3 regions of the Nonomuraea sp. NPDC049504 genome follow, and region 2 is predicted to be linked to each of the others. Evidence: predicted binding sites of a transcription regulator. Region 2 holds the regulator's gene; each other region holds the start of a gene.
The links. Region 2 encodes HrcA, which represses chaperone genes, less so after heat shock. Its sites were predicted from a motif close to TTGGCACTCTCNNNNNGAGAGTGCCAA; they were not measured.
Positions count from the first base shown of each region.

Region 1: AB0K28_RS49450 (DNA starvation/stationary phase protection protein) is a predicted target of HrcA. The motif match lies at 7,904-7,930, and genes of this name have one in related genera.
Region 3: groL (chaperonin GroEL) is a predicted target of HrcA. The motif match lies at 5,399-5,425, and genes of this name have one in related genera.

Region 1 covers NZ_JBFAPT010000052.1:30,071-39,666, forward strand. Annotated here, with positions in the region: gene AB0K28_RS49415 (6-phosphofructokinase) at 112-1,137, opposite strand; gene AB0K28_RS49420 (FGGY family carbohydrate kinase) at 1,290-2,054, shown strand; gene AB0K28_RS49425 (FGGY-family carbohydrate kinase) at 2,081-2,758, shown strand; gene AB0K28_RS49430 (N,N-dimethylformamidase beta subunit family domain-containing protein) at 2,919-4,244, opposite strand; gene AB0K28_RS49435 (beta-propeller fold lactonase family protein) at 4,297-5,211, opposite strand; gene AB0K28_RS49440 (helix-turn-helix domain-containing GNAT family N-acetyltransferase) at 5,306-6,157, shown strand; gene AB0K28_RS49445 (alkaline phosphatase PhoX) at 6,162-7,184, opposite strand; gene AB0K28_RS49450 (DNA starvation/stationary phase protection protein) at 7,356-7,823, opposite strand; gene AB0K28_RS49455 (helix-turn-helix domain-containing protein) at 7,940-8,536, shown strand; gene AB0K28_RS49460 (VIT domain-containing protein) at 8,533-9,596, shown strand, end outside.
Region 2 covers NZ_JBFAPT010000020.1:131,303-140,898, forward strand. Annotated here, with positions in the region: gene AB0K28_RS33135 (hypothetical protein) at 1-404, shown strand, start outside; gene AB0K28_RS33140 (16S rRNA (uracil(1498)-N(3))-methyltransferase) at 468-1,193, opposite strand; gene dnaJ (molecular chaperone DnaJ) at 1,190-2,332, opposite strand; gene hrcA (heat-inducible transcriptional repressor HrcA) at 2,344-3,357, opposite strand; gene AB0K28_RS33155 (hypothetical protein) at 3,773-4,282, shown strand; gene AB0K28_RS33160 (DUF3097 domain-containing protein) at 4,300-5,109, shown strand; gene AB0K28_RS33165 (DUF4870 domain-containing protein) at 5,106-5,990, shown strand; gene hemW (radical SAM family heme chaperone HemW) at 5,987-7,207, opposite strand; gene AB0K28_RS33175 (glycoside hydrolase family 18 protein) at 7,336-8,583, shown strand; gene AB0K28_RS33180 (hypothetical protein) at 8,593-9,498, opposite strand.
Region 3 covers NZ_JBFAPT010000019.1:190,670-200,265, forward strand. Annotated here, with positions in the region: gene AB0K28_RS32325 (hypothetical protein) at 131-460, opposite strand; gene AB0K28_RS32330 (AAA family ATPase) at 582-2,612, shown strand; gene AB0K28_RS32335 (YbhB/YbcL family Raf kinase inhibitor-like protein) at 2,679-3,209, shown strand; gene AB0K28_RS32340 (hypothetical protein) at 3,279-3,509, opposite strand; gene groL (chaperonin GroEL) at 3,660-5,291, opposite strand; gene AB0K28_RS32350 (cold-shock protein) at 5,622-5,822, opposite strand; gene AB0K28_RS32355 (MoaD/ThiS family protein) at 6,066-6,341, opposite strand; gene thrC (threonine synthase) at 6,366-7,598, opposite strand; SAM riboswitch class I at 7,612-7,753, opposite strand; gene AB0K28_RS32365 (RNA polymerase sigma factor) at 7,833-8,387, opposite strand; gene AB0K28_RS32370 (trehalose-6-phosphate synthase) at 8,419-9,596, shown strand, end outside.

The sequences.
Region 1 (9,596 bases), on a different contig from region 2:
GCACAGGTGGGCCGCCGACGTGACGCGGCGCAAGCCGTACCCCGAGGGGGTTGTAGCGGATAACCCCGCTGCTCTCGACGGTACGGCCGCCCGCTTGCAACCGGCTTACAGTCAGCCGAAGAACACCTCGGCCTCGGAGTAGCGCTCGACCGGCACCGTCTTCAGCTCGGCCGTGGCCTCGTCGAGCCCGACGCGGACGATGTCGGTGCCGCGCAGCGCGACCATCTTGCCGAAGTCGCCCTCGTGGGCCGCGTCGATGGCCTGCAGCCCGAATCTGGTGGCCAGCACCCGGTCGTAGGCCGTCGGGGTGCCGCCGCGCTGGATGTGGCCGAGCACGGTGGTGCGGGCCTCCTTGCCGGTGCGCTTCTCGATCTCCTTGGCCAGCACCTCGCCGATGCCGCCCAGCCGGACGTGCCCGAACGCGTCGAGCGTGCCCGCCTGCAGCTCCATCTGCCCCTCGACGGGGTGGGCGCCCTCGGCGACCACGATGATCGGCGAGTAGCGGGTGCGGAAGCGGGACTCGACGTATTCGCAGACCCGGTCGATGTCGAACGGCTTCTCCGGGATGAGGATGACGTTGGCGCCGCCCGCCATGCCCGCGTGCAGCGCGATCCAGCCGGCGTGGCGGCCCATGACCTCGCAGATGAGCGCCCTGTGGTGGGACTCGGCGGTGGTGTGCAGCCGGTCGATGGCCTCCGTCGCGATGTTGACGGCGGTGTCGAAGCCGAAGGTGTAGTCGGTGCCGGACAGGTCGTTGTCGATGGTCTTGGGCACGCCCACCACGTGGACGTCACGGTCGTAGAGCTGCTTGGCGACGCCAAGGGTGTCCTCGCCGCCGATGGCGATCAGCGCGTCGACGCCGGTCGCGGCGAGATTCTCCTTGATCCGGTCGACACCGCCCTCGATCTTGATCGGATTGGTGCGGGAAGAGCCCAGAATGGTGCCGCCGCGCGGCAGGATGCCGCGTACGGCTTGAATGTCGAGTGGCATCGTGTCGCCTTCCAGGGGGCCGCGCCAGCCGTCACGGAAGCCGACGAACTCGTGCCCGTAGACGCTCACCCCCTTACGCACCACTGCCCTGATGACGGCGTTGAGCCCGGGGCAGTCGCCGCCTCCGGTGAGCACTCCAATACGCATGGCGGGTTCCTCCCGATAGGGGTCACGAACCAGACCTGATGTCAGACTCGCATTGTGCCCGGCATCACACGCAGTGGTCTAGACCAAACGCGAGGCTGCGGAATTAAACCTGGGCGCCCGGTCGTGTCGTGATCGTTAGAGGAGGAATGTCCGTGACCGTGTTGGCCATTGACGCCGGGACGACGGGAGTGACGGCGCTCGTCGTCACGGAGGACGGAAGCGTCGCGAGCAAGGGGTACGAGGAGTTCGCCCAGCACTTCCCCGAGCCGGGCCAGGTCGAGCACAACCCCGAGGACATCTGGCAGGCCACGCTGTCGGCCTGCGCCGCCGCGCTGCGCGGCACCTCGCTGCGGCCGTCCTGCGTCGGCATCACCAACCAGCGTGAGACCGCCGTGCTGTGGGACCGCCGCACGCTGGCCGCGCCGCGCCGCGCCATCGTCTGGCAGGACCGCCGCACCGCGGGGCTGTGCGGGCGGCTGCGCGACGCCGGGCACGAGCCGCGGGTGAGCGAGCTGACCGGGTTGCGGCTCGACCCCTACTTCACCGCCACCAAGCTCACCTGGCTGGCCGAGCACGACCCCGGGGTGTGGGCGGGCGTCACGTCGGGGGCCGTCGCCGTGGGGACGGTGGACTCGTACCTCATCGCCCGGCTGACGGCGGGCGCGCGGCACGTCACCGACCCGTCCAACGCCTCGCGCACCCCCTGTACGGGCTCGCGTCCGGCGGGTGGGAGCCGGAGCTGTGCGAGCTGTTCGGCGTGCCCGAGCCGGCGCTGCCGGAGATCGTGCCCAACTTCGGGCCGCTCGGCCGGACCGACCCGTCCTCCTTCCTCGGGCTCGACCTGCCGATCAGCGGGGTCGCCGGTGACCAGCAGGCGGCGCTGTTCGGGCAGACGTGCTTCGATGTGGGCGACGTGAAGTGCACCTACGGCACCGGCTCGTTCGTGCTGGCGAACCTCGGCGAGAAGATCGCCAGGCCGGAGAACGGGCTGCTGACCACGGTGGCCTGGCAGACGCCCGCCGGTGAGCGCACGTTCGCGCTGGAGGGGTCGATCTTCGTCACCGGCGCGGCGGTGCAGTGGCTGCGCGACGGGCTGGGGCTGATCGGGTCGGCGCCGGAGTCGGAGGCGCTGGCGCGTACGGTGGCCGACAGCGGCGGGGTGGTGTTCGTGCCCGCGCTGACCGGGCTCGGCGCGCCGCACTGGGAGCCCGAGGCGCGCGGGCTGATCACCGGCATCACGCGCGGCACGACCCGGGCGCACCTGGTCAGGGCGACGCTGGAGGCCATCGCGTTCGAGGTGCGCGACGTGGTCGAGTCGATGACGGCCGGGTCGGTGCAGGTGCTCAAGGCCGACGGCGGGGCCAGCGCCAACGACCTGCTCATGCAGGTCCAGGCCGACCAGCTCGGCACCGCCGTCGAGCGCCCCGCGATCCAGGAGACCACGGCGCTGGGCGCGGCCTTCCTGGCCGGCCTGGGGGCGGGCGTGTGGGGCTCGCAGGCCGAGCTGCGCGAGACCTGGCGCCTCGACCGCCGCTTCGAGCCTGGCGAGCGCGACGATGCCGCCTACGCCCGCTGGCAGGCCGCGGTGACCCTGACCCGCACCGCCGCCCGCCCCACCTGACCCGCCCCTCCGAGCGCCCGGCAGATATGGGGCTGGGGCTCGCGGGGGCAGCCTGCGCAGGCGTGGCCCACCCCACCCCCCTGACAAAGAGCCCTGCCGGGGCCCGGGGGGCGCGCTCGCGGGATCAGGTCATGCCGACGGGCCACCCGGGGGTGTGGGATCAGGGTTTGGCGGCGGGGCCCTGGGCGAAGCGGGTGAGGAGGTTCAAGGTGGCGCGGCGGGTGAAGGCGGCGGCGGAGTCGGTGACGCCGTGGCCGCAGCGCTTGCCGCGCAGCCCGCACACCCACCGCATCGTGCCCGAGGCGAACACCCCGGCCCCGCTCGGCGCCGTGTAGTAGGTGCTGTGCGTGACGCTGCGCCGCCCGCCGCACGAGAACGGCGACTCGGCCAGCACCTGCACCCCGTCGGGCGAGCCGCGCGACACCCGGTCGGTCTCCACGCCGACGAGCCCGGGGAAGCTGCGCCCCTTGGTCCCGGCGAAGATCCAGTGGTCGGGCCTGCTGACCCGGTAGACGCCCTCGGCGGGGAAGCAGTCGTACATCTGCCCCACCAGCGCGCTCTCCGGCCGGGTGTCGCGCCAGAGCCGGCAGTCGCGCTCCTTGTCACAGGCGACCGTCCTGCCGTGCACGGCGATGCGCCAGTAGACGGCGTTCGCGCCGAGGAAGGCGAGGTTGGTGCCGCTGTCCCTGGCCCGGGTGACGACCTGGCGCATGCCGGGCGACCAGTACTCGTCGTGGCCGAGCGAGATCACCGCGCGGGCGCCGTCGAGCGCGCCGGGGACGAGGTCGAGGTTCGTCAGGTACGCCAGCGGCACGCCGCTCTGCTCGGCCACCGCCAGCGCCTCACTCTCGAAGTCGAGGAAGAGGCGGGCGCCACTGTGGTCGTACGGCCGGTCGAAGGTGACGGCGCGGGAGCGGTCGGCGTACCCGCCGGGGCCCTGGTAGAGGCTGCGCCCGCCCCACAGGTTGTACGCCTGCCAGGTGGTGACCGCGTTCACCAGGACGACACGGCCGGCGGTGGAGGCCGAGCGCACGGTGACGGGCACGTAGCGCTGTGCGCCGGTGGAGGCGTCGAGCCTGATGAGGTACGAGCCTTCGGGCCAGCCGTCGGTGTCCACGGTCAGCGACGGCGTCCAGTGGGCGGCGGTGACCGTGCCGTCCACGACCTTGGCGGGCGTCTGGCGCACCCCCTTGACCGGGTCGGACTCCCACACCTTCGCCGGGTTGGCGCCCATGCGGAAGGCGCGGGCGGTGAAGCGCGGCGCGGTCGTGGAGACGTGCAGCCGCAGCCGCTCGCCGGGCAGCACGCTCACCCGGTCGGCGTACCCCTCGATCTCGTGCTCGGCGCCCTGCTTGTGGATCCGCCAGGACTCCTGCACGTCCGCCCCCACGATCGGAGCGGGCGGCGCGACGGGTCGCGGCGCGGCCGGAGGAGGCTCGCCGCAGCCGGCGGCGAGCAGGAGGACGACGAGGAGCACCTTGCGCACGCGCCCATGGTCGGCGTGGCGTGCCTCCTCTGGCCGCGACTTGGTGAAGTCCTTACATGACCAGGACGCAGGCCGGGCTGTCCACCTCGTACGCCACCCCGTCCGGCGCGGGCACCCCGTCGCGCAGGGTGAAGCGGGTGACCGTGTTCGCGTACTGGTTGGCCACGTACATGTGCTCGCCGTCGATGGCGAAGTGCCGGGGCCAGTCGCCGCCGGTCGGCACCTCGGCCACGTGGGACAGGTCGCCGGCGCGCAGCACCGAGACGGTGTTGGGGCCGCGGTTGGCGACGTAGACGAAGTCGCCGTCGAGCTGGAGGTGGGAGGGCGCGTTGGCCCCCTCCTGCCGGGAGGCGGGCACGCTGGTGCGGCGCTCGCCGTCGATGAGCGTGACGGTGCCGTCGAGCTCGCCCGCGACGTAGAGGCGGTCGCCGGCGAACGCGAAGTGGCGCGGGCCCGTGCCGGGGCTCAGCGTGATCGGCTCCAGCCGGGTGCCGTCGGGGCGGTAGCGGCGGATCTCGTCGGTGCCGAGGTCGGAGACGTGCAGCAGGCCGTCGTGGAAGACGCACTGGTGGGCGTGCGGGCCCTCCTGGCGCTCCGTGTGGGGCCCCGAGCCCTCGTTGCGCAGCACGAGCGGCTCGCCCGTGAAGGCGCCGCGCTCGTCCAGGTGGTACACGACCGCCGTGCCGTCGCCGTAGTTGGCCGCCGCGAGCAGTGTGCCGGTGGGGTCGACGGCGACGTGGCAGGGGCTGTGGCCCTCGCTCGGGCGCTCGTCGAAGGGGGTCAGCTCGCTGGTGACCTCGAAGGCGGTGAGCCAGCCGCGTTCGAGCTCGCCCGCGGCGTACAGCACCGGGAGCGTGGGGTGGGCGGCGAGGAAGGACGGCGCCGTCACCCGCGCGAGGCCGTGCTCCTTTCCGTCATCGATCGTGACGATGCCCGGGCCGTATCCGCCTATGCGCAGGTGCTTCACAGCGGGGATCCTCCTATGGTTGACTGAAGCAATGAGTTCGTTGACAGAAGCAAGGGTTACTGAGATCAGGGCCTTCAACCGGTTCTATACGAAGATGATCGGCGTGCTCCAGGCGGGTATGCACGACTCGCCGTACTCACTGACCGAGGCACGCGTGCTGTTCGAGCTGGCGCAGACCGACCGGGTCGAGACCGGGGAGCTGCGCGGCCTGCTCGGCCTCGACGCCGGCTACCTCAGCCGCATCCTGACCCGCTTCGAGAACGACGGGCTCGTGGAGCGCGAGCGCTCGGCCTCCGACGCACGCAAGCAGCTCGTCCGGCTCACCCCCGGCGGGGCCGAGGTCTTCGCGGCGCTCGACCGGCGCTCGGGCGAGGAGATCGCGCAGCTGCTCGGCGAGCTGGCCGAGGAGGACCAGGCGCGGCTGGTCGGCGGCATGGCGGCGATCAGGCAGGTGCTCGACGGGGCGCGCGAGCCCCGCTCGTACGTGATCAGGCCCCCGCGCACCGGCGACCTCGGCTGGGTCGCCTACCGGCACGGCGTGCTCTACAGCGCCGAGTACGGCTGGGGCACCGCGTTCGAGCAGCTCGTCGCCGGCATCGTGGCCGGTTTCGACCCCGCCCGCGACGCCGGGTGGATCGCCGAGGTGAACGGCGAGCGGGCCGGCTGCGTCTTCTGCATGCGGCAGGACGACGAGACCGCGAAACTGCGGCTGCTGCTGGTCGAGCCGTCCGCGCGCGGCCTCGGCATCGGGCGGCGGCTGGTCGAGGAGTGCGTACGGCACGCCCGCGACGAGGGCTGCCGGCGCGTCACGCTGTGGACCCGCGACTGCCTGACCAGCGCGCGGCGCATCTACCGGGCGGCCGGGTTCGAGCTGGAGTCGGCGGAGAAGGGCTCGGAGAACGGGGTCGAGCTGGTCGAGGAGATGTGGACCCTCGACCTCGCCTGAGCGCTCAGGGACGGAAGGGGCCCGTCACCTCGAAGGTGTGGCCCTCGGTGCGGCCGCGCCTGGCCGAGAAGTAGAGGCGCTCTCCGCTGGGCGAGAACGCGAGCCCGGTCAGCTCGGCCCCGTGGTGGCCCTCCAGGCGCAGGAACGGGGTGACCGCCCGGTCGGGCGCGATCACGTCGATCTCGGCGCGCTCTCTGGCGACGTAGAGGTCACCGGAGGGCGCGGCGGTGATGGCCCGCACGCCCTCGCACAGCCGGTCGAGCGTGGCGGTCTGCGCGTCGTACGCCCACAGCCCGGTGTCGCCCTTCGTCGTGAAATAACACACCCCGCCGGCGTAGTGGCAGCCGTCGCCGCCGTCGAAGTGGCGGGCGCCCTCGACCTGGTGGCGGGCCTCCTTGAGCAGCGCGGCCGGCGACGGCACCGCCTGCCAGCGGCCCGACGAGCACAGCACCTCGAGCGTGCCCTCCGTCAGGTCGCCCCAGTCGCCCGGCCTGAACCGGTAGAAGCAGCCGTCGGGCTCGTCCTCGGTCATGTAGATGACCCGCCGCTCCGGGTCGCAGGCGGCGGCCTCGTGCTTGAAGCGGCCCATCGCCAGCCGGGGACGCGCGGCGCGGGCGCCGTAGGGGTCGCATTCGAAGACGCGGCCGCGGTGGCCGAGCTCGCACGACAGCCACGTGTGCCACGGCGTGGCGCCGCCCGCGCAGTTGAGGTCGGTGCCCGACAGGATGCGGTAGGCGTCGCCGATGCTGCCGTCGGCCCTGAACCGCAGCGCCGACGCGCCGCCGAGCAGGGGCAGCTCGGAGTTGGAGACGTAGATCCAGCCGGCGCCGTCGGGGAAACAGGCGCCGCCGTCGGGGGCCGCGTGCCAGGTCAGGCCGGCGACCTTGTGACCGCTGCGGGCCACCACCCGGCCGGCGAACCCAGGGGGCAGCGCCAGGCCGTCGGGGCCCGGAAGTCCGAGCGGACCGTACGGGCTGATGCCGCCCGGCAAGAGCGGGCCCGTGCGGAGGAGAGTCTTGTGCGACATCGTGGGGCCTCCCTCTAGGTGCCACGCTAGTCGACCGCACCGACATGAATGACAGGGACTCGCGAAACCAAACTCTCCGCAAACCTCGCCACCGCCCCCGGCACGGACGGCCCCGGGCACACGAAAGCCCGGGCCGTACGCCCGGGCTCTCCTTCGTCGCGCGCCCTCGGATCAGCGCTGTGCCTGGAACATCCAGTGCTGCTTGTCGACCTCCTGCGCCACGGCGATGAGCAGGTCCTGGCTGACCGGGTCGGCCTCCTCGGTGGCCGCGATGCGCTCGTACATGCGCTTGCTGATGCCGCCCAGGATGTCGGTCATGGTCGCCACGACCTTGCCGTCCTCCTGCCAGCCGCCGTCCGGCTGCTGGAGCTTGGTCTCGCGGGAGACGGTCGCGGCGCGGCCGTCCGGGTTGGCGCCCAGGGCCACCACGCGCTCGGCGATGGTGTCCATGTGGGTCCTGGCGAGGTCGGTGACCTCGTCGAGCTGCAGATGGATGGGGCGGAAGTGGGAGCCGATGAGGTTCCAGTGGGACTGCTTGGCGACCAGGGACAGATCGATGAGATCGACCAGGGCGCCCTGGAGGGCCTCGACGACGGTGTTCTTGGCGTCGCCCGAGAGTGGTCCGGTGATTGTAGCCATGCGTACTTTCCTCCCCGCCGGTCGGCTTTTACACATTTAGAACGGTTTTCGGCCTGCGGTTCTTCCACCACACGAGCACGTTGACACTGTAACAATGACAGTGTCATTGTGGAGGTATGAGCGAGACCTGGACGATCGGCGAGCTGGCCGAGCACGCGGCCCGCGCGCTGCGCGACGGCGCGGCGGCCGCCGGTCACTCCGCGAACGGACGGGTCCGTGATGTGCCAGGGGAGCGGCTGATCAGGTGGTACACGACGATCGGGCTGCTCGACCCGCCGCTCACCCGGCGCGGCAGGATCGCCCGCTACGGCCGCCGCCACCTCCTGCAGCTCGTGGCGGTCAAGCGCATGCAGGCCGCCGGCCACTCGATCGCCGAGATCCAGACCGCCCTGACCGGCGCCACCGACCACACTCTGGAGCAGGCGTCCGGCCTGAACGGGTCGCTCCCCCGCCCCGGCCCCGCCCCGGCCGCCGCAGGGGGCGGGGAGCGGGCGCGCTTCTGGGCTGAGCGGCCGGGTAGCCCACCGGAGGTGTCCGCCGCCGGCGCTGCTGAGCCTGGGCCGGCGGCCGGGGTCGTCACGGGGGTCAGGCTGGGCGATGGGGTGCGGTTGGTGCTCGACGGAAGACGGGCGCTGTCGGATGAGGACGTTCAGGCGGTGCTGGCGGCGGCCGGGCCGCTGCTCGCGGTGCTCGAAGAGAGGAAGCTGACATGAGGATCACTTCGCTGGAGCCCGCGCGGTGCCTGCCGGTGCCGGACGCCGGGTTCGGCGCGCTGCTGACCGAGCGCGGCAACCTGCCGCTGGAGAGCGTGGACGTGACCGCCGCCATCTCGGGCCTGATCACCGGGGTCGAGGTCACGCAGGGGTTCACCAACCCGTACGACGTGACGCTGGAGGCCACCTACGTCTTCCCGCTGCCCGACAGGGCGGCGGTGACCGGCTTCCGCATGGAGGCCGACGACCGGGTCGTCGAGGGCGTGCTCAAGGAGCGCGGCCAGGCCAGGGCCGACTACGACCGGGCGCTGCGCGAGGGCAGGCGGGCGGCGATCGCCGAGGAGGACCGGCCCGACGTGTTCACGATCAGGGTGGGCAACATCCTGCCCGGCGAGCGCGTCTCGGTGCGCCTGAGCATGAGCCAGCCGCTGCCGTACGAGGACGGCGCCGCCACGTTCAGGTTCCCGCTGGTCGTGGCGCCGCGCTACATCCCCGGCCGCCCGATCGACGGCCCGCCGGCCGGCGACGGCGTGGCGCCCGACACCGACGCCGTGCCCGACGCCTCCAGGATCAGCCCGCCGGTGCTGCTGCCCGGCTTCCCCAACCCCGTACGCCTGTCGCTGACGGCCACCGTGGACGCGGCCGGGCTGGAGCTGCGCGAGCTCGCCTCCAGCTTGCACGTGGTCGAGGAGAAGGGCGGCACGGTACGCCTGCGCCCCGGCGAGCGGCTGGACCGCGACTTCGTGCTGCGGCTGACGTTCGCCGCTTCCACGGCTCTCCAGTTGGACGGGCAGGCGGGCGGGCAGGCGGGCGGCAAGGGCACGTTCGCGCTGACCGTGCTGCCGCCGCCGCTGGAGGGCGCCCGCACGCCGCGCGACCTGGTGCTGCTGCTCGACCGCTCGGGCAGCATGGGCGGCTGGAAGATGGTCTGCGCCCGCCGGGCCGCCGCGCGCATCGTCGACACGCTGACCTCGCACGACAGGTTCGCGGTGCTGACGTTCGACTCGGTGGTGGAGGAGGCGTTCGAGGGGCTGGCAGAGGCGTCCGACCGCAACCGCTA
Region 2 (9,596 bases):
AGACGAGCAAGGTGCCGTCCAACTCCTCGACCACCCGGTCCATCGATCCGCCCGCGACCAGCGTGCCGCCCCGTCAGTCGCCGCCCGCGGTGGTGATCCCGGCCACGCCGTCGCCCACCTCACCCAAGCCGACCCGTAAGGCCGAGTCGACCAGCAGGCCGTCTCCGTCGCCCACTCCCACCCCCACCACGACCCCGTGTCCTTCGGCGCTCGCCGAGGAAGCCGAGCCGCCGTCCGACTGCCCCACCCTCTCGCCGTCGCCGACGCCGACACCGTCGCCCACCATGATCGAGACGTCCGCGCCGCCGTCGTGCCCGCCGGAGCAGTGCCCGCCGGACGACGAGATGACCGAGACGCCGCCCGTCGAGGCGACCCCCCTGCAGGACACGCAGACCACGCCCTAGAGGCTCATCGCCGGGCAAGACAGCTCGCCCCGCGGCAAGACGCGCAGAGCACCCCCTAGCGGCTCACCAGCGGCCCGTGCGGCTGAAGAGCACGGCGGCCGCCGCCACCCCCGCCGTGGACGTGCGCAGCACCGTAGGCCCGAGCAGCACCGGCTCCGCCTTGGCCGCCCTGAACCGCTCCAGCTCCTCCTCCGAGACCCCGCCTTCCGGCCCCACCACCATGACGACGTCGCCGCCCGCCGGCAGCGCCACGCCCGACAGCGGCTCGGCGGCCTCCTCGTGCAGCACCAGCCCGAGCGCCGCCTCCGCCAGCAGCCGCTCGACGCGTGCCGTGGAGGCGAGGTCGGTCACCTCGGGCAGGTGGAAGCGGCGGGCCTGCTTGCCCGCCTCGCGCGCGGTGGAGCGCCAGCGGCCGAGGGCCTTGGCGACCTTGTCGCCCTTCCACTGGGTGATACTGCGGGCCGCCGCCCACGGCACGATCACGTCGACGCCGGCCTCGGTCATCATCTCGACCGCCAGCTCGCCCCTGTCGCCCTTGGGCAGCCCCTGGACGACCACCAGCCGGGGCCGCGGCGGCTCGACGTCGTAGCGGCGCAGCACCTCGAGCCGCAGCGCGTCCTTCAGCGCCTCGCGTACGACGCACTCGGCCACCCCGCCCGCCCCGTCGGTGAGGTCGACCCGCTCACCGGCGCGCAACCGGCGTACGGAGGCCGCGTGCCGCCCCTCGGGGCCGTCGAGCGTCAGCTCGGGCCCTTCGAGGTGCGCGCTCAGGAAGACCGGAGCCGTCACCGGCCGTTGAACGCGTCACGCAGGCGGGAGAAAAAACCCTGCTGGCCCGGTGCGAACTTGCCAGGCGGGCGCTCCTCACCTCGCTGCCTGGCCAGCTCGCGCAGCAGCTCTTCCTGAGCCGCGTCGAGACGGCTCGGCGTCTCGACGTTGACGTGGATGAGCAGGTCGCCCCTGCCGGACTCGTTGAGCCGCTGGACGCCTCTGCCGTACATGGTGATGACCTGGCCCGACTGCGTGCCGGGCCGGACGTCGATCTCCTCGGCGCCGTCGAGGGTCTCGACGGTCAGCACGGTGCCGAGCGCGGCGGCCGTCATCGGGATCTGGACGGTGCAGTGGAGGTCGTCGCCGCGCCGTTCGAAGATCTCGTGGGGCCGCTCGACGATCTCGAGGAACAGGTCGCCGGGCGGGCCGCCGCCCGGGCCGACCTCGCCCTCGCCGGCGAGCTGGATGTGGGTGCCGTCCTCGACGCCCGCGGGGATGCGGACCTTGATCGTACGGCGGGTGCGCACCCGGCCGTCGCCGGAGCACTCCTGGCAGGGGTTGCGGATGATGGTGCCGAAGCCGCCGCACTGCGGGCAGGGCCGCGAGGTCATGACCTGGCCCAGGAAGGACCGCGTCACCTGGGAGATCTCGCCGCGCCCGCTGCACATGTCGCAGGTGTCGGGGTGGGTGCCGGGCGCGGTGCCGGCGCCGTGGCAGATGTCGCACAGCACGGCCGTGTCGACGGCCAGCTCGCGGGTCGTGCCGAACGCCGTCTCGCGCAGGTCGAGCTCGACCCTGATGGTGGCGTTGCGGCCCCTGCGGGCACGTGAGCGGGGCCCCCTGGCACCGGTGGCGGTGCCGAAGAAGGCGTCCATGATGTCGCTGAACGGGAAGCCCGCTCCGAAGCCTCCCGCGCCGGCACCCGCTCCCGCGCCGCCGCCGAAGGGGTCGCCACCCAGGTCGTACATCTGGCGCTTGTTCGGGTCGGACAGCACCTCGTAGGCCTGCGTGATCTCTTTGAACCGCTCCTGCGTGTCAGGATCGGGGTTCACGTCAGGGTGCAGCTCTCGGGCGAGCCGGCGATACGCCTTCTTGATCTCGTCCTGACTCGCGTCACGGCGCACCCCGAGGGTGGCGTAGTAGTCGCTGTTTGCCACTTATCGACCTCTTATGATGCAGCCAGGATCTGGCTGACGTAGCGTGCCACCGCGCGTACGGCGCCCATCGTCACGGGATAGTCCATCCTGGTCGGCCCCAGAACGCCGAGCCGGGCCAGTTGGTTGTCGCCAGAACCGTATCCGGTCGCGACGATGGATGTGCCCCTCAGGTAGGGGTTTTCCGAGCCGATGCGCACGGTGAGCGCGGACGGGGTGTCTGAGGTTGTCTCGCCGAGCAGCCGCATGAGGACGACGTGCTCCTCAAGCGCCTCCAGCACGTCGCGCAGGCCGGTGGCGAAGTCGGCGCCGGCGAGGTTGGCCGCGCCGGCGAACACGATCTTCTCGTCGTGCCGCTCGACCAGCGTCTCGAGCAGCACGGAGAGGATCGTCGCCGCGGCGGGCCGGTCTTCGACCGGGAGTCTTTCCGGCAGGTCGGCCACCAGCTCGGGCACGCTGCTCAGGCCGCAGCCGTCGAGGCAGGCGTTGAGCACGGCGCGCAGGTTGGCGATGCGGTGGTCCTCCACCACTTCGGGCAGCTCCACCACGCGCTGCTCGACGCGGCCGGTGTTGGTGATCAGCACGAGCATGACCCGCCGGTCGGTCAGCGGGACGAGCTCGACGTGCCGGACCGTCGAACGGTTGAGCGTCGGGTATTGCACGACCGCCACCTGCCTGGTCAGCTGCGCGAGCAGCCGGACCGTGCGGGTGACGACGTCGTCGAGGTCGACCGCGCCGGCGAGGAACGTCTCGATCGCCCGCCGCTCGGCCCCCGACAACGGCTTGACCTGCGAGAGCCGGTCGACGAACAGGCGATAGCCCTTGTCCGTCGGCACGCGGCCCGCGCTGGTGTGGGGCTGGGTGATGTAGCCTTCCTCTTCCAGCGCGGCCATGTCGTTCCTGACCGTCGCCGGGGAGACCTTCAGATTGTGACGCTCGGCCAGCGCCTTGGAGCCCACCGGTTCGTTGGTGGACACGTAGTCTTCGACAATGGCCCGGAGCACCGCCAGCTTCCGATCGTCGAGCACGTGCTCACCTCCTGCCTCTGTCCCTTACAGGAACGTGGTGTCTAGCACTCTGTGTTCCCGAGTGCCAAGTGTACGGCTCTCGCCCACAAGGTGCGATAACACCGCGTCCCAACTGCTGTCTGGCTTCCTGTGAGCGACAGGCCCCACACTTGCCCTCATGACCGACGATTCCCGGCCCCCGGCGTACGGCCCGCCGCCAGGCTACGGTCCGCCCCAGTACGGACCGCCCCCACAGGGACAGCCGCCGCAGGGACCACCCCAGTACGGGCAACAGCCTCCGTTCGGACAGGGGCCACCGCAGTACGGTGACCCCGCTCAGTTCGGCCCGCCATCTCAGTACGGACAATACGGCCAACAGGCCCAATTTCCACCACGAATCGACTCCAAAGCCATAAAGCCCAGCCGCTGGTGGCTGGTGGCCGTCTGGGGCGTGTTCGTGGCCTGCCTGGCGGCCGGCGGCGTGCTGTTCGCCACCGGCCTGGGCGGCGCGACCGACCTGGTGCCCAAGCAGACGTTCGCGTCCGGCGAAAGCGTCACGGTGACGGTCGACCCGGCCGAGAAGCCGGGCGTCTACCTCGCCAGCGACACCGCCGTCACCTACGACTGCTCGATCAGCGGCGAGGCCAAGCTGGCCAAGACCCCCGACCGGCGTACGGTGTCGGCCGGCGACGCCGTGTGGGAGCAGTTCCTGGTGATCAACGCGCCGGCCAAGGGCGACTACCAGCTCACCTGCGTCAACCAGGAGGACGCCACCGTGCGCTACGGCGTCGGCCGCGACTCCTACTCCGTCGTGAACGGCGTCGCCGACGGCCTCATCGCCCTCGTGGCCCTGCCGGGCGCCGGGCTGCTCGCCGCCATCGCCGGCACGATCGTCGTCCTCGTCCGCCGCAGCGGCGCGCGGAAGCGCCTTGCAGTGAGCGGGTGATTTGCTACGGTCCCCGTGTGTACGAGGGCGATGTACTGGCGGGAAATTGGCGGCGGCCGGGCAAGGGCAAGATCCCCAAGGTGCCCGCGGAGCCGGACCTCGTCGTGGAGGACGCCGACAGCGGCTTCTGCGGCGCCGTGGTGGCCTGTGACAAGGAGGCCGTCACGCTGGAGGACCGGTTCGGCAAGCGCCGGCTCTTCCCGCTCGCGCCCGCGGCGTTCCTGCTGGAAGGCCGTCCCGTGACCCTCGTACGCCCCGCCGCCACCGCCCCCACCGGCCCTCGGCGCAGCGCGTCGGGCTCGATCGCCGTCGAAGGGCTGCGGGCCAGGGTCGCCAGGCAGAGCCGCATCTACGTCGAGGGCGTCCACGACGCCGCCCTCGTCGAGAAGATCTGGGGCCACGACCTGCGGGTCGAAGGCGTCGTCGTCGAATACCTCGAAGGCGTCGACCACCTGCCCGCCATCGTCGACGAGTTCGGCCCCGAGCCGGGGCGGCGCCTCGGCGTGCTCGTCGACCACCTGGTGCCCGGCTCCAAGGAGAGCCGGATCGCCGCCGAGATCACCTCGCCCGACGTGCTCGTGGTGGGGCATCCGTTCGTCGACATCTGGCAGGCGGTCAAGCCGTCCGTGCTGCGCATCCCGGCCTGGCCCGACGTGCCGCGCGGGGTGCCATGGAAGGAGGGCGTCATCGCCGCGCTGGGCTGGCGCATGGAGCCCGCGGAGGCGTGGCGGCGCATTCTCGGCGCCGTCTCGACGTACACGGACCTGGAACCGGCGCTGCTCGGCCGGGTCGAGGAACTGATCGACTTCGTTACGGAGGCCCCATGAGCCAGGACCCGACCCCGCCGCCCGCCGACGACGACGCCACCCGCAGGTTCGCCCCGGCGGACGACGACGCCACGCGCAGGGTCACCCCGTCCGACCTGCCGCCGCCCGCGCCCGGCTCGGGCCCCCAACCCGGCCCGCCCCCACCGTACGGACAACAACCCGGCCACCCCCAGCAACCCGGCTCCACGCCCGGCTACCCACCGCAACCCGGCTCCACTCCGGGTTACTCGCAGCAGCCCGGTTCCGTGCCGGGTTATGAGCAGCAGCCCGGGTCGTCCGGCTACGGGCAGCAGCCCGGCTCGGCGCCCGGCTACGGGCAGCAGCCCGGGTCGGCCCCCGGTTACGGGCAGCAGCTCCCCTACGGGCAGCAGCCCGGGTCGGCGCCGATCTACCACCCGCAGCCGCCCAGCGGCTACGGCCAGCAGGGCCCCTATGGCGGTCCCGGCGGCTACGGTCCGCCCGGCGGCTACGGCCGGCCCGGCTATCCGCCGCCCCCGCCCGGCTACGGCTACCCGCAGCACCCCGGCGAGCCCTACGTGCCCGGCCGCTTCGGCCCCCGCCCCGGCACCGACGACAACTCCATGGCGATGCTGGCCCACCTCCTCGGCCTGCTGGTCTCGTGGATCGGCCCGCTCATCATCTACGTGATGCGCAAGGACCAGTCGCCCTACGTCAGGGACCAGGCGGCGGAGGCGCTGAACTTCCAGATCACCATGTTCATCGGCTACATCGTGTCCGCGTTCCTGATGCTGCTGTTCATCGGCTTCCTGCTGCTGCCGGCGGTCTTCGTCGTGTCGCTGATCTTCCACATCCAGGCGGCGATGGCGACGTACCGGGGCGAGCGTTACCGCTACCCCATCTCCATCCGCCTGATCACCTAGACCAGCAGGTCCCTGATCAGGGCGTCGGCCAGCAGCCGGCCCTGGAGGGTCAGCACCATGCGGCCCGCCTTGAACGGCTCGGGCTCCAGCAGCCCCCGCGCCAGGGCGCTCGCCACCACGGGCCGCGCGGCGGGCGCGACCTCGGCCAGCGGATAGCCGGACGACAGCCGCAGCTCCAGCATGAGGCGTTCGGCATCGCGGTCGTCGTGCCCGAGCACCTCGCGGGCGTGCGCCGGCGAGTGGCCCGCGGCCAGGCGCTGGGCGTAGGCGGCGGGGTGCTTGACGTTCCACCATCGGGTGCCGCCGACGTGGCTGTGGGCTCCTGGGCCGGCCGCCCACCAGTCGCCGCCGGTCCAGTAGAGCAGGTTGTGGCGGCAGCGGGCGTCGTCGGTGACGGCCCAGTTGGACACCTCGTACCACGCGAACCCGGCCGCGGACAGCAGCTCGTCGGCGATGAGGTAGCGGTCGGCGGCCACGTCGTCGTCGGGCATCGGCAGCTCACCGCGCCTGATGCGCGCGGCCAGGCGGGTGCCCTCCTCGACGATCAGCGAGTACGCCGACACGTGGTCGGGCCCTGCCTCGATCGCCGCGCCCAGCGAGGCCCGCCAGTCGTCGTCGGACTCTCCCGGCGTGCTGTAGATCAGGTCGAGGTTGACGTGCTCGAACCCGGCCGCGCGCGCCTCCCTGACGGCCGCGGCGGCCCGGCCGGGCGTGTGGCGGCGGTCGAGGACCTGCAGCACGTGCTCGCGTACGCTCTGCATGCCGAAGCTGATGCGGTTGAAGCCGCCGTGGCGCAGCTTCTCCAGCGACGAGGGATCGACCGACTCGGGGTTGGCCTCGGTGGTGACCTCGGCGTCCGGCCGCAACCCGAACTCCGAGCCGATCGCGGCCAGGATGCGTGCCAGGTCTTGGGGAGGCAGCAGCGTGGGGGTGCCGCCGCCGAAGAACACCGTCTCCACCGGCAGGTCGGTCTCGCCCAGGACGCGGCGCGCCAGGCGGATCTCCTCGATCACCGTGTCGGCGTAGTCGCGCTGCGAGGCGCCGGGGCCCAGCTCGGAGGCGGTGTAGGTGTTGAAGTCGCAGTAGCCGCAGCGGGTCAGGCAGAACGGCACGTGCACGTAGAAGCCGAACGGGCGCTCGCCGAGGCCGCGCAGGGCGCTGTCGGGCAGCTCGCCCGAGGTGGGCGCGGGATCGCCGTCAGGCAGGATGGATGGCACGTTTCCAGTGTGCCCGTCCCCCGCAGTGCTCCGACCGGTGCGGGTCGTTGACGAGGGCTCAGGGCGGCTCTACGATCGCGTCAACTTATAGGAAAGTTTCCTATTTGTAGCTGTCCGGGAGCGGCCCCGTGAAGAAGAAGATCCTCATCGCCCTGTCCGTCTTACTCGGGCTCACGCTGGTCTCCGTACCGGCCGAGGCCCGCACCGGGTTCAACCGGGTCGCGTACTTCATCCAATGGGGCGTCTACGGACGTGACTACCACGTCAAGGACGTGCACCTCAGCGGCGCCGCCGCCAAGCTCACCCACCTCAACTACGCGTTCGGGTTCGTGAACGGCGACGGCACCTGCTACTCCTCCGACCCGTGGGCCGACTGGCAGCGGCCCGTGCCCGCCGAGCAGAGCGTGGACGGCGTCGCCGACGAGCCGGGACAGGCGCTCAACGGCAACCTCAACCAGCTCCGCAAGCTCAAGGCCAAGCACCCCAAGCTCAAGGTGATGATCTCGCTCGGCGGCTGGACCGGCTCCGCCGCGTTCTCCGACGCCGTCCTCACCCCCGAGTCGCGCTCCAAGCTCGCCTCCTCCTGCATCGACATGTGGCTGCGCGGCAACCTGCCCGGCCTCGAGCCCGGCGCCGCCGCGGGCGTCTTCGACGGCATCGACCTCGACTGGGAGTGGCCCGGCTCGGCCGGCGCCGAGGGCAACGTGATCAGGCCCGAGGACAAGCGCAACTTCACGCTGTTCGTGACCGAGCTGCGCCGCCAGCTCACCGCGTTCTCGCGGAAGGCGCAGCTCAGCGCGTTCCTCCCGGCCGCCGCCCCCAAGATCGACGCGGGCTTCGAGGTACGCGAGGTCTTCAGGCAGCTCGACTTCGCCACCCTCCAGGGGTACGACCTGCACGGCACCTGGGAGCAGCAGACCGCGCACCACGCCAACCTGTTCACCGACCGGCGCGACCCCAACCCGGTGAAGTACAGCGTCGACCAGACCGTCCGCGACTACCTCAAGCGCGGGGCCCCCGCACGCAAGCTCGTGGTCGGCGTGCCCGCGTACGGGCAGGGCTGGACCGGCGTCACCGACCGCTCCAAGGGCCTCTACCAGCCCGCCACCGGCCCTGCCCCCGGCAAGTGGGCGCCCGGCACCGAGGACTACAAGGACCTGGTGAACAAGCCGGGCAAGCGCCACCGCGACCTGCTCACCGGCGCCATGTGGCTGTACGACGGCAACGAGTTCTGGTCGTACGACGATCCGGCGGTGATGCTGCAGAAGGCGGCGTACATCCGGCTGAAGGGGCTCGGCGGGTTCATGCTGTGGTCCATCGACCAGGACGACTCCCGCGCCTCCCTCACCTCCGCCCTCTCCAGCGTCCTTCGCTGACCCGGGCTCTCATGGGTGCGGACGATCCAGGTCGAACGCCACGTCGGCCAGCCGGATCGTCCGCACCTGCGGGTCCTTGAGCAACTCCCGCAGCTCGCGGACCGAGCTGAGCTCGTCCACGTAGGCGTGGGCGAGGCCGGCCCCCGAAGCCTCCCGCAGCCGCTTCAGGCTCAGGTCGAAGGAGCGCAGGTTGGCGTCGTCGTGGTCACGCAGCAGCCCGACCCACGCCCGGAACTGCGGCAGCCCGCCCCGGCACACCTCATCCGTGACGTCGCCGCCCTTGCGAAGGTCCGCCGGGTCGGTCCAGTAGTCCAAGCCCCATGTGATCGGCAGCGACCCCGGCCTGCGTTCGTACACGACCCGTTCGGCGCAGGAGCCGTGGCGCCGTACGAACGCCTCGAACTCCGCCTCCGGGAGCGGCCGCTCGAACTCCACCACCGCCAGCGCGCTCAGATCGGCCGGCAACCGGGCGAGCACCTGCTTCACCTCCTCCTTCCTCCCCAGCGTGGTGCCGACGTTGAACAACGACTGGGAGAGCCGGGTGTTGGCGGTGTGACCGAGCGGCAGCCGTCCGACCCGTCCGAAGAAGTCCTGACTGATCGAGTACGTCTGACTCCCACCCGGCCACGCCCCGACGGGCCCCATGGGACGGGCGGTCACCTCGAACGCCATGGAGACGGGCGTCGTCTCGCAGCAGGACCCGTTGTCCACGAGGTAGGCGGGGTTGTACATCTTGAACGCGGTCCCGAGCACGTCCATCATGCGACGCTCACGATCACCCCGCGTCTGCACCAGCGAGGCCCCCTCGGTCACGACCACCGCGACCAGCGCCAGCACCGCCAGCACGCTGACCACCGTCCGCGCCAGCCCCCGCCGAACGGCACGCCTGGTACGCCTGGGATCAAAGTCCGGCATCGCGGGCAACTCCGGCAGGCTACGTGCATTACCCGCCGCATCCGGCGTATCGAGCCGGCCAGGCGCGTCCGGCACATCGAGCGAACCAGTCGCGTCCG
Region 3 (9,596 bases), on a different contig from region 2:
CGAACCACCCCCCTCACCTGCGTACTATCACGCCGCCTGCGACATACCCCCATGATCCGACAAACCCACCTGAAATGCCCGAATTTTTCGGTATTTCCAGGTTGGTAGCGGACGCCCGTTTCCGCCTGGCTCAGCGTGCCAGCAGGCCGCCGAGGAACAACACGCCCTCGGCCGCGATCCAGGCCACCACCCCGGCGCCCATCAAGCGGGCGAACGTCCGCGAGTCGGCCCTCGACCACGGGACCAGCCAGGCGGCCACCGTGCAGCACGCCGCCAGTGCGGCGAACAGCGCCGACACCGTGGAAACCGTATCAAGGCGCTGCGAACACGTCGACGGGCTCTCATCTCCCGCACAGAACGCCTGCAGCCCCCATCCGGCGAACACCGACAGACCCCACAACGCGGCGAGCAGGAAGCTCGCGATCGTGGGGACGATCGGCGAGACACGGAGCCGGAGCACCTCCTATGCGTACCCGGTCGGCCGCGAGTAAATGCTTTGGAAGCCCGCCGAAGTCGCCACTAGACTGGCGGATTCGCTGCCTTGACCACCTCCGTTCACCAGACCAGGGAGGCGCTTTCGCATGCCCGGGCACCAGATGGCCCCAGACATACGCCAAGAGACCAGCACCGACCCCGACGACCCGGCCGGCGTACTCGCGGCCGAGCAGGCCCACCTCGCCGAGTCCAGAGCCGCGCTCACAGCCATGCGCGCGCACGCCCAGTCCCTGTCGGCCGACGCGGCCGGCGACTGGGTCTCGCAGCAGATCCTGCAGTCGCTGCTCGACCAGCGGGTCGCCGCACTGGCCGACCACCCCGACACCCCGCTCTTCTTCGGCCGCCTCGACCGCGCCGGCGGCGACGACCTGCCGAGCACCATCTACGTCGGCCGCCGCCACGTCCACGACGCCGGCAGCAAGCCGCTGGTGATCGACTGGCGGGCGCCGGTGTCGCGCGCGTTCTACCAGGCCAGCCCGGCCGACCCGATGGGCGTCGAGCGCCGGCGGCGCTTCGGCTACCACGGCGGGGCGCTCACCGCGTACGAGGACGAGCCGCTGGCCGACGGCGGCGACATCGGCCCGTCGAAGATCCTCACCGAGGAGATCGAGCGGCCCCGCACCGGCCCCATGCGCGACATCGTCGCCACCATCCAGCCCGACCAGGACGAGATCGTCCGCTCCACGCTGGCCCAGACGGTGTGCGTGCAGGGCGCCCCCGGCACCGGGAAGACCGCCGTCGGCCTCCACCGCGCCGCCTACCTGCTGTTCACCCACCGCGAGCGGCTGGCCAGGTCGGGCGTCATGATCGTCGGGCCGAACCGGGCCTTCCTGTCCTACATCTCCTCCGTCCTGCCCGCGCTGGGCGAGGTCAAGGTCGACCAGACCACGGTGGCCGGGCTGCTCGGCGAGCACGCCGCCCCCGAGGACCCCGAGGTCGCCGCCATCAAGGGCGACGCCAGGATGGCCGCCGTCCTTGAGCGCGCGCTCTGGCTGCACATCGTCAAACCGGAGGAAGGCGTCGTCTTCACCAAGGGCGCCTACCGCCACCGGGTGGCCGACTACGAGGTGCGCGAGATCGTCGCCTCCCTGCGCGGCACCACCCGCTACAACCCCGGCCGCGCGGCGCTGGCCCAGCGGCTGGCCCACATGGTGCTCGTCCGCATGGAGCAGCGCGGCGAGTCGCCCGACGACCGGGTCCAAGACGCGGTGGCCAGGTCGAAGCCGGTCAAGCAGCTCGTGGACGCCGTCTGGCCCAAGCTGACGCCCGAGCAGGTGCTCCATCGCCTGCTGTCCGACCCCGAGTTCCGCGCCAAGGCCGCCAAGTCCGACCTGACGGCCGAGGAGCAGGAGCTGCTCGCCTGGCGCAAGCCGTACCGGAGCTGGAAGTCCGCGAAGTGGTCGGCGGCCGACGCGGCGCTCCTCGACGAGCTGCGCGACCTCATGGAACGCACGCCCTCACTGGGTCACCTGGTCGTGGACGAGGCGCAGGACCTGTCGGAGATGCAGCTCAGGGCGCTCGGACGGCGCTGCCGCAACGGCTCGGCCACCGTGCTCGGCGACCTCGCGCAGGGCACCACCCCGTGGTCCACCACCTCGTGGCAGGCGGTGCTCGAACACCTCGGCCAGCGCGAGGGCGAGGTGACGGAGCTGACACTCGGCTTCCGCGTGCCGCGCGAGGTGCTCGACTACGCGGCCCGGCTGCTGCCCTCCATCGCCCCCGGCCTGGCCGCGCCGCGCTCGCTGCGTCCCGGCGCGGGCTCGCTCACCGTGCTGCCCGGCGGCTCGGTCATCGAGGTGGCGCGGCAGGCGCTGGCCAAAGAGGGTTCCATCGGCGTCATCGTTCCCGACGCCCTGGTCGAGACCGTCTCGCAGGCGCTGGCCGAGCTGCCGCACGCCGTGCTCGACCCCGACTCCCCCGACGAGCAGCGCCTGCTCGTCGTGCCCGCCACGCTCGCCAAGGGCCTCGAGTACGACCACGTCATCGTGGTCGAGCCGGCCGACATCGTGGCCGCCGAGCCGAGGGGCCTGGCCCGGCTCTACGTCGTGCTGACCCGTGCGGTCACCTCGCTGACCGTGCTGCACGACAAGCCGCTGCCCGCCGAGCTGGCGGCGTGAGCCGCGCGGGCACGGCGCTTCTAGGATGGCTGGGCAAGCACCTAGCTCTCACCCAAGGAGGATGCCGTGCCCGCACCGCTTCCCCATGAATTCCTGCCGTCGGTCCCCGCGCTCGTGGTCGAGAGCGACGACATCCAGGACGGCGAGCGACTGCCCGACCTCCACGTCTTCAACGACTGGGGCATGACGGGCGGCAACCAGTCGCCGCACCTGCGCTGGTCCGGCGCCCCCGAGGGCACCAGGAGCTATGCCGTCACGTGCTTCGACCCCGACGCGCCGACCGGCAGCGGCTTCTGGCACTGGGTGCTGTTCGACCTGCCGGCCTCGGTGACCGAGCTGCCCACCGGCGCGGGCTCGGCGCCCGACTTCAAGGGCCTGCCCGAGGGCGCCGTGCACGCCCGCACCGACTACGGCACCAAGGCCTACGGCGGCGCCGCCCCGCCTCCCGGCGACCCGCACCGCTACGTCTTCACCGTGCACGCGCTGGGCGTCGACAAGCTGGGGGTCGACAGCGACACCAGCCCGGCCGTGGTCGGCTTCAACATCAACGCCAACCTGCTGGCCCGTGGCTTCGTCGTGGCCCACTTCGGCGTCTGACAAGCGTCAGAGCGCCCCGCCGGGAGCCCGGCGGGGCGCTCGTCATGTCGGGGTCAGCTCATGTCGGGGTCAGCGCACGAGGGGCGCCTGGGGGCAGCCGACGAGCCCCGGCAGCAGCGAGTCGACGACCGGAATGCCGGTGGTGGTCGCGCCCGGCAGGCAGAACGGATTGTTCAGCTGGCGCAGCAGGCTGAACGTGCTCGTCAGCTCGTCGTCGGCATGCGCGGGAGCCGCCGCGGCGGTGACGGCGGCCAGGGCGATGGCCGCGATACCGAAAATGCGCTTGCTGCGGGAGAACATCCGCCACTCCTTCGTTGAGGTGAGTTATGGCTGACCACCTTTCCTCACCATGAGTAGCGGATCAATGGTGAAACGTAATGGCAGCTCCACAAGAAAAAGAGCGGCCCGGAAAATTCCGGACCGCTCTTCGCCTGCGCGACGGATAAAGACCTAGAAGTCCATGTCGCCGCCGCCGGGCATGCCGCCGGCGGGAGCGGCCCCAGCCTTCTCGGGCTTCTCGGCGATGACGGCCTCGGTCGTCAGGAACAGCGCCGCGATGGAGGCGGCGTTCTGCAGCGCGGAGCGCGTCACCTTGGCCGGGTCGATGATGCCCGACTCGAACATGTTGACGTACTCGCCCGACGCGGCGTTGAGGCCCTCACCCGGGGTGAGGTTGCGCACGCGCTCGACCACGACGCCGCCCTCGAGGCCGGCGTTGACCGCGATCTGCTTGAGCGGCTCCTCCAGCGCCTTCTTGACGATGGCGGCACCGGTGGCCTCGTCGCCGTTGAGCTCGAGCTTGTCGAACGCCTTGGCGCCGGCCTGCAGCAGCGCCACGCCACCGCCGGGGACGATGCCCTCCTCGACGGCCGCCTTCGCGTTGCGGACGGCGTCCTCGATGCGGTGCTTGCGCTCCTTGAGCTCGACCTCGGTGGCGGCACCGGCCTTGATGACGGCGACGCCGCCGGCCAGCTTGGCCAGGCGCTCCTGGAGCTTCTCGCGGTCGTAGTCGGAGTCGGTGCGCTCGATCTCGGCGCGGATCTCGTTGACCCGGCCGGAGATCTGCTCGGCGTCACCGGCGCCGTCGACGATCGTCGTCTCGTCCTTGGTCACGACCACCTTGCGGGCGCGGCCCAGCAGGTCGAGGGTGGCGGTCTCGAGCTTGAGGCCGACCTCCTCGGCGATGACCTGACCGCCGGTCAGGATCGCGATGTCGTTGAGCATGGCCTTGCGGCGGTCGCCGAAGCCCGGAGCCTTGACGGCGACGGAACGGAACAGGCCGCGGATCTTGTTGACGACCAGGGTCGCCAGAGCCTCGCCCTCGACGTCCTCGGCGATGATCAGCAGCGGCTTGCCGGACTGGACGACCTTGTCGAGCAGCGGCAGCAGGTCCTTGTTGGCGGAGACCTTGCTGTTGACGATCAGGATGTAGGGGTCTTCGAGCACGGCCTCCATGCGGTCGGAGTCGGTCACGAAGTACATCGACGTCATGCCCTTGTCGAAGCGCATGCCCTCGGTGAGCTCGAGCTCGAGGCCGAAGGTGTTGCTCTCCTCGACGGTGATGACGCCTTCCTTGCCGACCTTGTCCATCGCCTCGGCGATGAGCGAGCCGATCTCGGGGTCGGCGGCGGAGATGGAGGCGGTGGAGGCGATCTGCTCCTTGGTCTCCACGTCCTTGGCCAGCTTGGAGAGCTCCTCGCTGACGCGCTCGACGGCGGACTCGATGCCCTTCTTCAGGGCCATCGGGTTGGCGCCGGCGGCGACGTTGCGCAGGCCCTCGCGCACCAGCGCCTGGGCGAGCACGGTGGCCGTGGTGGTGCCGTCACCAGCCACGTCGTCGGTCTTCTTCGCGACCTCCTTGACCAGCTCGGCGCCGATCTTCTCCCAGGGGTCCTCGAGCTCGATCTCCTTGGCGATGGACACACCGTCGTTGGTGATCGTGGGAGCGCCCCACTTCTTCTCCAGCACGACGTTGCGGCCCTTGGGACCCAAGGTCACCTTGACGGCGTCGGCGAGCTGGTTCATACCGCGCTCGAGACCGCGCCGGGCGTCCTCGTCAAACGCGATCATCTTGGCTGCCATAAGGCTAGACCTCCCAGATGCAGGGTGGCTTGTCGTGGACCGAGCCGACGCCCGCGACGGCATGGGTCAGCATCTCCTTCGGCAGACCCCATCGTCCCGATCCGGTGTTGGCACTCTGCTGCACAGAGTGCCAACGAACTGTTTAGCACTCTACCCTGTCGAGTGCAAGCGAACGCCCACCTGCCCCACGTTTCCGCCCAGGTCAGTCAGTACGCCGGTACGGCGAGCCGCCCTGGGCGGCCCACCGTACGCGAGTCGACGAGAGAGAGATGACGGCTCGCACGGACTGCGCTGCCGTGCGAACCCGCCCGGTGCATACCAGGATGTCGATCAGACCGTTCGGACGGACTCCGCCTGCGGTCCCTTCTGGCCCTGCGTGATCTCGAACTCGACGCGCTGTCCCTGCTCGAGAGATCGGTACCCGTCCATCATGATCGCTGAGTAATGGACGAATACATCCTTACCACCGTCTACCGCGATGAAGCCGTAGCCCTTGTCCGCGTTGAACCACTTGACGGTGCCCTGCGCCACTTCCGACTCCTCTTACTGGTCTCCCAGATCTCGCCCATTCCTCCGCGAGACCTGTAATCGCCCGACTTAACAGAAAATCAGCCGGACGATCGCCCTCGACCATACCTGTGGGGAGGGGTTTGGCAACAGAGTCAATCTGGGAACTGCCTATTTCTTCTTCCCGAACCTGGTTCAACATTGAATTAGGCCCGGAAAAGGAGAAGGCGCCCACAAGGGGCGCCTTCTGGATGCGAGCCGCGACACTCAGCCGCCGGCGACCGCCGGGATGATGGAGATCTGAGTCCCCTCAGGGGCGGGAGTGTCGAGGCCCTCGGCGAAACGGACGTCCTCTTCCCCCACGTAAACGTTGACGAAACGACGAATCTTGCCCGATTCATCCAGAATTCTCGCGCCGATGCCCGGGTAGTCGGCGTCGAGCTTGATGAGCACGTCACGAAGCGTCGCGCCCTCGCCACTGACCTCCGCGTTGCCCCCGGTGTAGGTGCGCAGAATGGTGGGAATCCGCACAGAAACGCTCATGGTTTAAGTCGCCTTTCCTGGTTGTCAGACAGTCGCGCGGAACGCGTCGAGAGAGGGCCGGATCACGGCCGTGGGTGCGGCGTCGTCGCTGATCGCGTCGAGCGTCTTGAGCCCGTCACCGGTGTTGAGCACCACGGTGAGGGCGTCGGGGTCGAGCACGCCGTTCTCGGTGAGCTTCTTCAGCACGCCGACGGTGACGCCGCCCGCGGTCTCGGCGAAGACGCCCTCCGTCGAGGCCAGCAGCTTGATGGCGGCCACGATCTCGGCGTCGGTGACGTCCTCGACGGCTCCGCCGGTGCGCCGGGCGATGTCCAGCACGTACGGCCCGTCGGCCGGGTTGCCGATGGCCAGGGACTTGGCGATGGTGTCGGGCTTGACCGGCCGTACGACCTCGTGCCCCGCCTTGTACGCGGTCGACACCGGCGAGCACCCGGCCGCCTGCGCCCCGAAGATCTTGTACGGGGTGTCCTCGACCAGCCCCAGCTTCACCAGCTCCTTGAAGCCCTTGTCGATCTTCGTGAGCTGGGACCCGGAGGCGATGGGGATGATGATCTGCTCGGGCAGCCGCCAGCCGAGCTGCTCGGCGATCTCGTACGCGAGCGTCTTGGAGCCCTCGGCGTAGTAGGGCCGCAGGTTGACGTTGACGAATCCCCACTTGTCGCCCAGCGGGTCGCCGATGAGTTCGGAGCAGAACCGGTTGACGTCGTCGTACGTGCCCTCGATGCCGATGAGCTTCCCGCCGAAGACCCGCGCCATGGCGATCTTCGCCTGCTCCAGATTGGCCGGGATGAACACGCACGCGTCGAGCCCGGCCCGCGCGGCGGCGGCGGTGACGGCGCCGGCGAGATTGCCGGTGGAGGAGCAGGAAAGCGTGTGGAAGCCGAAGTTCCTGGCCGCTTCGACGGCCATGGCGACGACCCGGTCCTTGAAGGAGTGGGTGGGATTGCCGGAGTCGTCCTTCACGTAAAGGGACTTGATGCCGAGCGTTCGGCCGAGGTTTCCGGCCTTGACCAATTTCGTCCAGCCGGGGTTCATATTCGGCTTTTCGGTCACGTTCGCCGGAACCGGAAGGAGCGCCCGGTAACGCCAGATGTTGGCCGGGCCCGATGCGATCTGCTCGCGGGTCACCCGGCCGAAGTCGTAGGCCGCCTCGAGCGGCCCGAAACACTCCTGACACGCGAAGCTGGGACCCAGCGGGTAACGCGCGCCGCACTCGCGGCAGGACAGAGCGGTGGCAGGACCAAAGTCAAGCGACATGAAGCGAGGCCTTCCCTCATCTTCGCCCGCGGCCACCTTGACCGCGAACCGGAATTGGCACCTTGTCCCGGTCGGCCTCGCCTGGTCGCGAGTCGAAAGCCGGGAGGGTTGCCGGGGCTTCGCAGGGCCGGTCCCTCCACCCCTCTGGATGAGCAATATGAAGTTGTTGAAACGGACTCTACCCGCTTAAGTGGCCGCAATTACCACCCGTCTCACCATGTGAGACGGGTGGTCTCAGCGATAGTCCTCGCCCAGCACACCCTGCACGTACTTGCGTGCCTGATGGATGCGGGATTTCGCGGTGCCCAGCGGGATGCCGAGCTGCTCGGCCACCTCGTTGTAGTCGAGCTGGACGATGTCACGCAGCACCAGCGCCTGCGCCAGGTCGGGCTTGTCGGCCTCCAGGGCCTCCATCGCGTCGAGCAGGTCGAGCCGCGAGCCCGCGATCACGCTGACCCGCCGCACGTCGGGCTTCTGCATCGGCAGCTCGTCCGAGCTCTGCTCGGCCGCCCGCCGCTTCAGCGACCGGTACGTCGTGCGCGCGCAGTTGGCCGTCACGATGTGCAGCCACGTACTGAACCTGGCACGCCCCTCGAACCGCCCGATATTACGCGCGACAGCCAGCAACGTATCTTGCGAGGCCTCCTCCGCGTCCTGGTGATAAGGCAGGATTCGGGCGCAATGCCGCATCACATCGGGCTCTATCCGCGCCAGGAGCTCGCCGAGTGCGCGATGATCTCCGGCAGCGGCTGAGCGGGCGAGTTCCTCGGTTAGCTCATCAAGCGCCATAGCTGGGATCCTATGATCGAAAGGAGCCTAGATGAACAGCGTGCTGTTGGCCTCCAACAGAGGGCCGGTCTCCTTCACCGTCTCCGACGACGGCGAACTCACCATGAAGCGCGGCGGCGGCGGTCTCGTGTCGGGCCTGTCGGGCGTGGCCAAGGGCGACGGCGTGCTGTGGGTCTGCGCGGCGTTGTCCGACGGCGACCGCAGCGCCGTGCGGCAGGCCGGCGGCGGCCGGGTCGACCACGCGGGCTACGACACGGGCCCGATGCGCATGCTCGACATCCCGCCCGCCACCTTCCATCGAGCCTACAACGCGGTGGCCAACTCGACCCTGTGGTTCGTCAACCATCTGCTCTACGACATCCCCAACTCGCCCAACTTCGGCACCAGGTTCGAGCGCGAGTGGGAGTCATACCGCGACTACAACGGCGCTTTCGCGCTGGCGCTGGCCGAGGAGGCCGGCCACGGCGCGCGCGTGATGGTGCAGGACTACCACCTTACGCTGACCCCCGCCATGCTCAGGGCCGAACGGCCCGACCTGCGCATCGCGCACTTCAGCCACACCCCGTGGGCGCCGCCCGAATACTTCTCGCTGCTGCCCGACGACGTCGCCAAGGAGGTGCTCGAAGGCATCCTGGGCGCCGACCACGCCGGCTTCCTCACCGACCGGTGGGCGCAGGCGTTCATGGACTGCTGCGAGCGGCTGCTGGGCGCCGAGGCCGACCGCGTCGGGCGCAGCGTCACCCACGCCGGCAGGACCACCCGCATCGGCGTCCACAGCCTGGGAGTGGACGGCGCCGCGCTGTGGGAGCGGGCCTGCGAGCCCGACGTCGAGTCGCACATGACGGCGCTCAGGGAGCAGGTCGGCGGGCGCAGGCTGATCGTCCGCATCGACCGCACCGAGCTGTCGAAGAACATCGTGCGCGGGCTCAACGCCTACCGCGAGTTCCTCGCCGCCCACCCCGAGTGGCACGGCCGCGTGGTGCACCTCGCCTTCGCCTATCCCAGCCGGCACGACCTGCCCGAATACCGCGAGTACACCGCGTCTGTGCAGCGCTGCGCGCAGGAGATCGAGGACGAGTACGCCACCGAGGACTGGGACCCGCTCATCCTCAACGTCAACGACGACTATCCGCGCTCGCTGGCCGCCTACCGGATGGCCGACGTGCTGCTGGTCAACCCCATCCGCGACGGCATGAACCTGGTGGCCAA